2 linked regions of the Thermosynechococcus vestitus BP-1 genome follow. Each later gene encodes a partner of the first gene's protein in a complex. Links are inferred from orthologs where the notes say so. Each region holds a gene or a part of one and is shown in the gene's direction. Other genes may lie near its edges.

The links.
Region 2: the proteins of secG (region 1) and secY are in contact, whole or in part, in a crystal structure (PDB 5AWW), measured with the Thermus thermophilus proteins. The link is inferred for Thermosynechococcus vestitus BP-1 from one-to-one orthologs. Residues at the interface, in WP_223903268.1 of Thermus thermophilus: Tyr5, Ile9, Tyr12, Leu13, Ala16, Leu19, Val20, Val23, Leu24, Gln26, Glu27, Pro28, Gln30, Gly31, Ala32, Asp34, Leu35, Met36, Gly37, Gly38, Ser39, Ala40, Asp41, Leu42, Phe43, Ala45, Arg46, Val48, Tyr53, Thr56; in WP_096411648.1 of Thermus thermophilus: Leu14, Gln16, Arg17, Phe20, Ile34, Pro35, Pro37, Ile72, Arg108, Arg109, Asn112, Gln113, Arg116, Ile117, Ile120, Pro145, Gly146, Trp147, Phe152, Phe155, Val156, Val159, Thr160, Val162, Ala163, Gly164, Ala166, Leu167, Trp170, Glu173.

Annotation. Positions count from the first base shown.
Region 1 is NC_004113.1:1,130,890-1,136,057, reverse strand. The notes cover bases 983-3,687. They hold secG (preprotein translocase subunit SecG), read left to right. Parts: upstream 983-2,070; coding sequence 2,071-2,304; downstream 2,305-3,687. Other genes in these bases: TLL_RS05550 (serine/threonine protein kinase), read right to left, coding at 2,777-3,687; TLL_RS05555 (GNAT family N-acetyltransferase), read left to right, coding at 2,314-2,811; TLL_RS05565 (phasin family protein), read right to left, coding at 1,629-1,949; TLL_RS05570 (FKBP-type peptidyl-prolyl cis-trans isomerase), read right to left, coding at 1,147-1,635; radA (DNA repair protein RadA), read right to left, coding at 983-1,138. Outside these bases: more of radA, read right to left, coding at 1-982; more of TLL_RS05550, read right to left, coding at 3,688-4,189; TLL_RS05545 (hypothetical protein), read right to left, coding at 4,230-4,880. UniProt on the Bacillus subtilis protein: Involved in protein export. Participates in an early event of protein translocation.
Region 2 is NC_004113.1:81,254-84,053, forward strand. It holds secY (preprotein translocase subunit SecY), read left to right. Parts: upstream 1-645; coding sequence 646-1,956; downstream 1,957-2,800. Other genes in the region: rpsE (30S ribosomal protein S5), read left to right, coding at 1-155; rplO (50S ribosomal protein L15), read left to right, coding at 169-633; TLL_RS00495 (adenylate kinase), read left to right, coding at 1,956-2,543; infA (translation initiation factor IF-1), read left to right, coding at 2,536-2,760. UniProt on the Bacillus subtilis protein: The central subunit of the protein translocation channel SecYEG. Consists of two halves formed by TMs 1-5 and 6-10.

The DNA of each region.
Region 1 (5,168 bases):
CAACAGCCACCGCCACCCCCAGATCCGCAGCGGGTTCCGCCACATTCAGCCCCCCCGAGGAGGCCACATAGGCATCTAGCTTTGAGAGGGGCACGCCTAGGCGTTTTTCCAGTACGGCTAAAATTTGCAGAAAGCGATTGTACTCAATGCCTGTGGCTGTGCGGCGAGGAGAGGGATAACTGGTGGGGCTCACTAAACTTTGCAACTCAACCACGAGGGGGCGGGTCCCTTCACAGGCAACAATGGTGGCTGTGCCGGGGGTTGGCTCGCGATCGCCCAAAAACAGAGCGGAGGGATTGGTGACTTCGGCTAAGCCCTGCGCCCCCATTTCAAAAACGCCGACTTCTTGACTGGCACCAAAGCGATTTTTGACCGCACGCACGAGGCGATGACGGGCAAAGCGATCGCCCTCAAAGTAGAGCACTGTATCCACGAGATGCTCCAGTACCTTCGGACCAGCGATCGCCCCCTCCTTTGTGACATGACCAACAATAAATAAACTAATCTGCTCCCGCTTCGCTAAGCGCATCAAGGCAGCGGCTCCCTCCCGCACCTGAGACACCGATCCCGGGGCAGCGGTGAGTTGGGGCAAATACACTGCTTGGATGCTATCAATAATTGCCAGATGGGGTTGTAGATGGGTGAGTTCCTGCAGGATGACCTCTAAATCTGTTTCTGCTAGGAGATAAAGGGAAGGGGGAGCAGAAAGGCCCAGTCGCTGCGATCGCAACTTCACCTGTTGCGCTGATTCCTCAGCACAGACGTAGAGCACCCGCTGCTGTTGCCCCAAGGTGGCTGCCATCTGTAGCAAAAGAGTAGACTTGCCAATCCCCGGTTCTCCCGCCACCAACACCAGAGAGCCAGCAACAATCCCTCCTCCCAAAACCCGATCCAACTCAGTAAATCCAGAGGCAGAACGGCTCTGGGTCTGTTCGCTAATCTCTCCTAAGGCTTTGGCACTCAGGGGCTGGAGAGTGGTCGATTTTCGGGGTACTGTCCATCGAGGGGCGGTCTCCACCGGGGTAAGCACCTGCTCATCAAGGGTATTCCACTGGCCACAACTGGGACAGCAACCAAAGTACTGTAGGTGCTGAGCACCACACTCGCGGCAAATGTACAGTACTTTAGGCTTGGGCATGCCTTGCCCTATTGCACACCCAACAGTTCAACATCAAAAATCAGCGTGGCATTGGGGGGAATGACCCCGCCCACCCCCCGGGCACCATAGCCTAGGTTCGGGGGAATAATCAGCCGCCGCTGACCACCGACGTGCATTGAGCCAACCCCTTCATCCCACCCTTTAATGACTTGACCGACACCAATTTGAAATTGGAAGGGCTGACCGCGATCGCGGGAGCTATCAAAAATACGGCCATCAGTGAGCATTCCTGTGTAGTGCACCGTGACGCGATCGCCCACCTGGGGCTGTGCCCCTGAGCCGACAACAATATCTTCGTATTGCAAACCCGAAGGGGTAGTCACCACCTTTGGATTCCCCATCAGTCCTGCAGCCTCCGTTGACGCCTCCAGTGGCACACTGGCGATCGCCATCGGAGCGGCCACCAACCATACCACTACTAGGACAATACCACAGAGGAGCCAGCCGCAGCCTCGATGCACCCATTGTTTTACCATGAACGATTTTTTAACTCCCTCAGGTCACGTTCTAGGCGATCAATGCGTCCCCGCAGTTCATCAATTTCTGACTGTTGTGGCACCCCCAAACCCTCTAAAAACTGGCGCGTTTGTCGTTGTACCGCTTCATCGAGGGAGGCGGCATCTTCTTTGAGGTGGGTCAGGACTTCATCCACCATTGCCTTGGCTTGATCGGCATTGAGGCGTCCCTCTTTCACCCATTGGTTGCTCACTTGACGTAACTTTTCGGCCACAAGGGAGGTGGTGCCGACACCAATTAAGAGCAATTGCTGAAGCAGATTTTGCTGATTCATGGGGGCACGTTCAAAACGCCTATCTTGTATTGTGCCACTGGTTCTTGGGCTTGCGGTAAGATGGAAAAAAAGTCAAATTATATAGATTTTGGATAGATTCGCATTGCCAGCGAGGTGGAGCATGATTGAAAAAATTGCCATGGGTCTGTGGGCATTTTCAGCAGTGGGCCTGATTGTATTGGTTTTGCTCCACAGCCCGAAAGGGGACGGCCTCGCTGGTATTGGCGGTCAAGCCCAGCTTTTTACCAGCACCAAAAGTGCAGAAACCACATTAAACCGTGCCACGTGGACATTGACAGTGTTGTTTATGGCCCTCACGGTTGCCCTCAGTGCTGGTTGGCTGCGCTCAATTTAGTGGAAGCGCGTGTCTTTCTGCTTTGCGATTCGTCCAGCGACCCCGGAGGATGTGCCCATCCTCTTCCAACTGATCCAAGCCCTTGCCGCCTATGAAAAGCTCAGTCATGCGGTAAGCGGTACAGAGGAAGCACTGCGAGAGCATTTATTTGGCGATCGCCCCCCTGCCGAGGTCCTCCTTGCCCATACCCCTACAGAAGTCATTGGCTACGCCCTCTTTTTTACCACCTACTCCACATTCCTGACGCGCCCCGGCCTTTGGCTAGAGGATTTGTTTGTCCTACCTGCCTATCGGCGCCAAGGGGTGGGCACTGCTCTACTGAAGGCAGTGGTACGGCTGGCCAGGGAGCGCGACTATGGCCGTATCGAGTGGAGCGTTTTGGACTGGAATACGCCTGCCCTTCAATTCTACGAGCGCCTGGGTGCCACTGTTCTACCTGAGTGGCGGATCTGCCGCCTGAGTGGTGATGTCCTTAAGTACTTCGGCAGTCCTGACGAGCCTGGGTGACCCGTCGCCCTAAATAGCGGCCAAGGGTGTAGGCCAACCATTCCAAATCTCTTGAGGTCACCCTAGGGGCGTTTTCGGTGAGTTCAATCTCTTGGCTACCGGCACGAATCACCAGTTTGCTCCACAGCTGTTGGCGATCGTCCTCCTGATGGCGGCACGTGCCGCGGGGCTGCAATTCAATCTCTTCAATCACTTCAAGGGGGAGAACTTTGGCATGACGCCAGCGGAAACCAAGGATGTGTTCATAGAAGCGCAAATCCTTAGGGCTCACCATCAGCACCTGCCATCCCAATAGCCTGTAGAGAATACCGCCAATGAGGCCTAAACCAACCGCAAGGTGACCCGTGGCAAAAACAGCCATCAGCCAAAAGCCAGAAGCAATCGCTAGGCTGTACCAGACCACCAAAAAACCATTCCAAGCCACTGCAAAGGGAATCAGGAAGAATAGACTGGCATTCAAGCCAACAGGGGGAATGTGTACCAGCAGTCCTTGGGGGCTTTCCCTCACCTGTAGGCGGGAACCGTAGGGGGGTGTTTTTGTGATGAGTGAAGCATCCTCGGCTGACCTGTCCAGTTGCTTTAGGGCGTGGCGAGCAGCGGTAGCGGAGTCAAATCGCTCCTCAAGAGCAGGGGCGACCATTTTTTCAAGCCAGCGGATAAAAGGGGGACTCAGGGACACTAAAGGTTGAAACTGAACCCGCAGTTCTTTTTGGGGCAGCTCATCGGGGGGCGTGGCGGTTGCCAAATAGATGAGTGTCATTCCCAAGGCGTAGAGATCACTAGCGGGTAGGGTTTTACCGCCAAATTGTTCCGGGGGCATATAGCCATAGGTGCCAACCACGGTTCGGGTGCTGCCGGCGATTGCCGTTTGTACTGCGCCAAAATCCACAAGATAGACCTTGCCAAGATCGTGACCAGAGCGATCGCCCAAGAGAATGTTTGTCGGCTTAATGTCGCGGTGAATGACTGGCGGTTGACGGCTATGGAGATAGATCAAAATATCCAGTAGCCGGTCAGCCAAAAGCCGCAAATCCCCTTCACTAAACACCCGTCCCTCTGCTTGCCATAGGGCGAGGGATTTTGCCTCAATGTAGGTTTGGACGAGGGCAAAACCCTTGAGATCAGGGGTATTGATTTCAAAATAGTCGAGATAGCGGGGAATAGCCGGGTGATCCAAGGTTTGCAGGACAGCCACCTCCCGTTCAAAAAGCTTAAAGTCGTCCCACGTTATGCCGCCACCAAAAAGCAGTAGCTTCAGCACCACCTGTTCATAGTGCCACCGATCCAACGCTAGATAGGTGCGCCGCCCCGGATGAGACCCCAGTTCACGCAGGAGTTCATAGCGATCGCCCAAAATTTGCCCCATCAGCTCCGTCACCTCTTTATTCCCCGCTGGCCAACTCTATCCTAGCGAGGGCCTAGTGAGTGAGTTGCTGAACAATCTCTGGGGCAATTCTGGCGAGCACTGTGAGGGCCTTGAGGCTGCCTTGAATCAAGTGTGCTGCCCCCAGGGGGTTGCGGAGCATGGCGGTAGCCAGTGACCCCGGCCGTAAATTCCCCTGTGAATCATAGGCTTGACTCAAATCGGGTAGGTCGCGATCGCCCCCGTCACTGATCACCCGCACCATCACCACCGGAATCCCCGCTAAAGCCCTCAGCAGGGGTACCCCCTCCATATCCACCACCTCCACCCCCCAGCGAGCCGCAAGGGCTTGTTTTTTCTGAGCCTTAGAAAGGGGTTTTGCCGTTGTGATGCCTTTTACCCGTCGCCACGAAGGCTCCAATTTCCCTAATAACCTCTGGTCTAAAGAATAGGTGTGTCCTGCTTCATCCTGACAACTGGTGTAGACAACCACTTCACCGACGCGATCATCGGGACGCAGGCCGCCACAGACCCCCAAGATGAGAACCATCGCAGGGGATTCCCTGAGGGCATGAATCAATGCCGGCGTAGTCACTGCGGCAGCCCCTGCTTGTATGGGAATCATCATTGCCCTAGAAGGCTGCAGCCCCTGTTGTACGGCTTGATATTCTGCCCCTTGGGGCACAAGGACAAGGCATGGAATCATTGTTCTCCTATGGGTTTTCTTAGGGGGAGGACTGCGGCTGCCCTGTTAACACAACCCGCTACCCTGGGAGTAGACATTTTCGAGTTGCCTAATGGCTTAACTTTTGGATAGGCCGATCGCGGGCAGTTTAGAAACTGACCAATGGCAAGAGTGTCACACTCAAGCGTCCGCTATGGTAGACAAGAGGCATTTTCCACCAAATCTGATACCGTTGTTAATTGTTGAAGCTATGTTATTGTCCTGGCAAAGGGTGAGCTATCCCCCATTCTCCCTCAGGCAATCTGGGCA
Region 2 (2,800 bases), 1.1 Mb from region 1 along the record:
TAGCCGGGGTACGCAACGTACTCGCCAAACAACTGGGATCCAGCAACCCCCTCAACAATGCCCGTGCCGCCCTCGAAGCCCTTGCGGCCTTGCGCACCTTCCAAGAAGTTGCCGAAGAGCGGGAAATCCCCATTGAAAACCTCTATAGCAAATAGTTAGGAGTTGTCCATGCGGTTTCAAGATCTGCACCCCCAAGCGGGATCGCGACGGCGCAAACGGCGGATTGGTCGGGGTATTGCCGCAGGTCAAGGGGCCAGCGGCGGCTTTGGTATGCGGGGGCAAAAATCTCGTTCCGGTCGCCCCACTCGTCCTGGCTTTGAAGGCGGTCAAAACCCCCTTTACCGTCGTCTCCCCAAACTCAAGCACTTTCCCCTCGTCAAGCGGAAGGTTTACACTACGATCAACGTGGGTCGTCTCAATACCCTACCGGCCAATAGTGTAGTGACGGTTCAATCCCTCCTTGAGGCTGGCATTCTCACCACTGCCAAGTATCCCCTCAAGGTGTTGGGGGATGGTGAGCTCAATGTTAAGTTGGAGGTTCATGCTGCTGCCTTTAGTGGCAGTGCCCGCAGCAAAATTGAAGCCGCTGGTGGGGTGTGTGTGGAGACCTCCGTTGCTGCCGACAGTGAATAGAGGAACCCCAGTATGATTGTGAATCGCGGCAAGGCACCCACTGCCCAGGAAACGTTTATGCAGATGGCTCAAGCAGCCGGTCTGCGGGGGCGGCTTTTGATCACCATTGGGTTACTAATTCTGGTGCGGCTTGGTATCTATCTACCCATTCCGGGAATCGATCGCGCTGTTTTTGCCCAGAACGTCCAAGATAATGCCGTGATTCGCTTCCTCGACATCTTTGCAGGGGGTGGTCTCTCTGCCCTTGGCATTTTTGCCCTTGGTATCCTGCCCTATATTAACGCCTCCATCATCATGCAGTTGCTGACTGCTGCTCTCCCTTCCTTGGAGCGACTCCAAAAGGACGAAGGGGAAGCCGGCCGCCGCAAAATTTCCCAAATTACCCGCTACGTTGCGGTGGGCTGGGCAGTTCTGCAAAGCTTTGGCATTGCCATTTTTGTCAGTTCAATTCCCGGTGCCGCTTTACACCCGGGGCCATGGTTTGTAGCCGAGATTGTCCTTGGCCTTACCGCTGGCTCAATGGTGGTGATGTGGATTTCGGAATTGATTACTGAGCGAGGGGTGGGTAATGGTGCCTCCCTCTTGATCTTTTTGAGCATTGTTGCCTACTTACCTGCCTCGGTGGGCCAAACCATCGCCCTCGCAGAAAGTGGTGGCAACATTGGCGGCATTGCTATCCTTGTGGCTGTCTTTTTAGCCATGATTGTCGGCATTGTCTTCGTTCAAGAGGGGACCCGCCGCATCCCTATTGTTTCTGCACGTCGCCAAGTGGGGCGTAAGCTCTACCGCGAGCAAACCAGTTACCTGCCCCTGCGCTTAAACCAAGGCGGTGTGATGCCGATTATTTTTGCCTCGGCGGTCCTGATTCTGCCTTCCACATTGGCCCAGTTTACCCGTAGCGAACTCGTGGCTCGATTCGCAAGTTATGTTTCTCCGGCAGGGCCAACACCCTGGCTATACGTAATTTTTTATTTGCTGTTGATTCTCTTCTTTAGCTACTTTTACTCCTCCTTGGTGGTCAACCCCGTGGATATGTCCCAAAACCTGAAAAAAATGGGCGCCAGTATTCCGGGGATCCGACCGGGGAAAGCCACGTCTGATTACCTAGAACGGGTTCTCAACCGCTTGACATTCCTAGGGGCGATCTTTTTGGGTCTGGTGGCCATTATTCCCACAGCAGTCGAGAGTGCAACCAAAGTGACAACATTCCAAGGCCTGGGGGCGACCTCCCTGTTGATCTTGGTGGGGGTGGCCATTGACACCTCAAAACAAATTCAAACCTATGTGATTTCTCAACGTTATGAGGGGATGGTGAAGCAGTAATGCGCTTAATTTTGTTTGGTGGCCCCGGTTCGGGCAAAGGGACACAGGCGGCAATTCTCACCACGCTCTTGGGCATTCCCCATATTTCTACAGGGGATATTCTGCGAGCAGAGCGAGCTGCCGGCACCCTCCTCGGTCAACAGGCTCAAAGCTACATGGATCGCGGTGAACTGGTACCCGATCAGGTGATTGTGGATATGGTGGCCAATCGCTTGCAACAGCCAGATACGGCTGCGGGTTGGCTTTTGGACGGGTTTCCCCGCAATGGGGCACAAGCAGCGGTCTTTGAGGAGATGCTCAAAAGCATTCACCAAGACTATGATTACTTGCTTTTTTTAGATGTGCCCGCTGCGATTCTCCAAGAACGCGCTCTAAATCGCGCCAAGCAAGCTGTCAACGGTCAGCAGCGCTCCGATGATACACCGGAAACTATCCTTAAGCGGCTACAGGTCTATGAGCGGGAAACCCTACCGATGATTCAACAGTACATGAGTCATCCCAAGTTTGTGCCCATTGATGGAACGCGTACGATCGAAGAGGTAACTGCTGCCATTCAAGCACGTATTGGGGAGGTGAACCGTGTCTAAACAGGATGCCATTGAAATTGAAGGGACAGTGACCGAGTCATTGCCCAACGCCATGTTTCGCGTGGATCTGGACAATGGCTTCAATGTCCTTGCTCATATTTCTGGTAAGATTCGCCGCAACTACATCAAGATTTTGCCGGGCGATCGCGTCAAGGTAGAATTGACCCCCTATGACTTGACCAAGGGGCGGATTACCTATCGCCTGCGCAAAAAGTAGTTTGATCTTTACTGACCACTCTGCTAAGATATAAAATTTG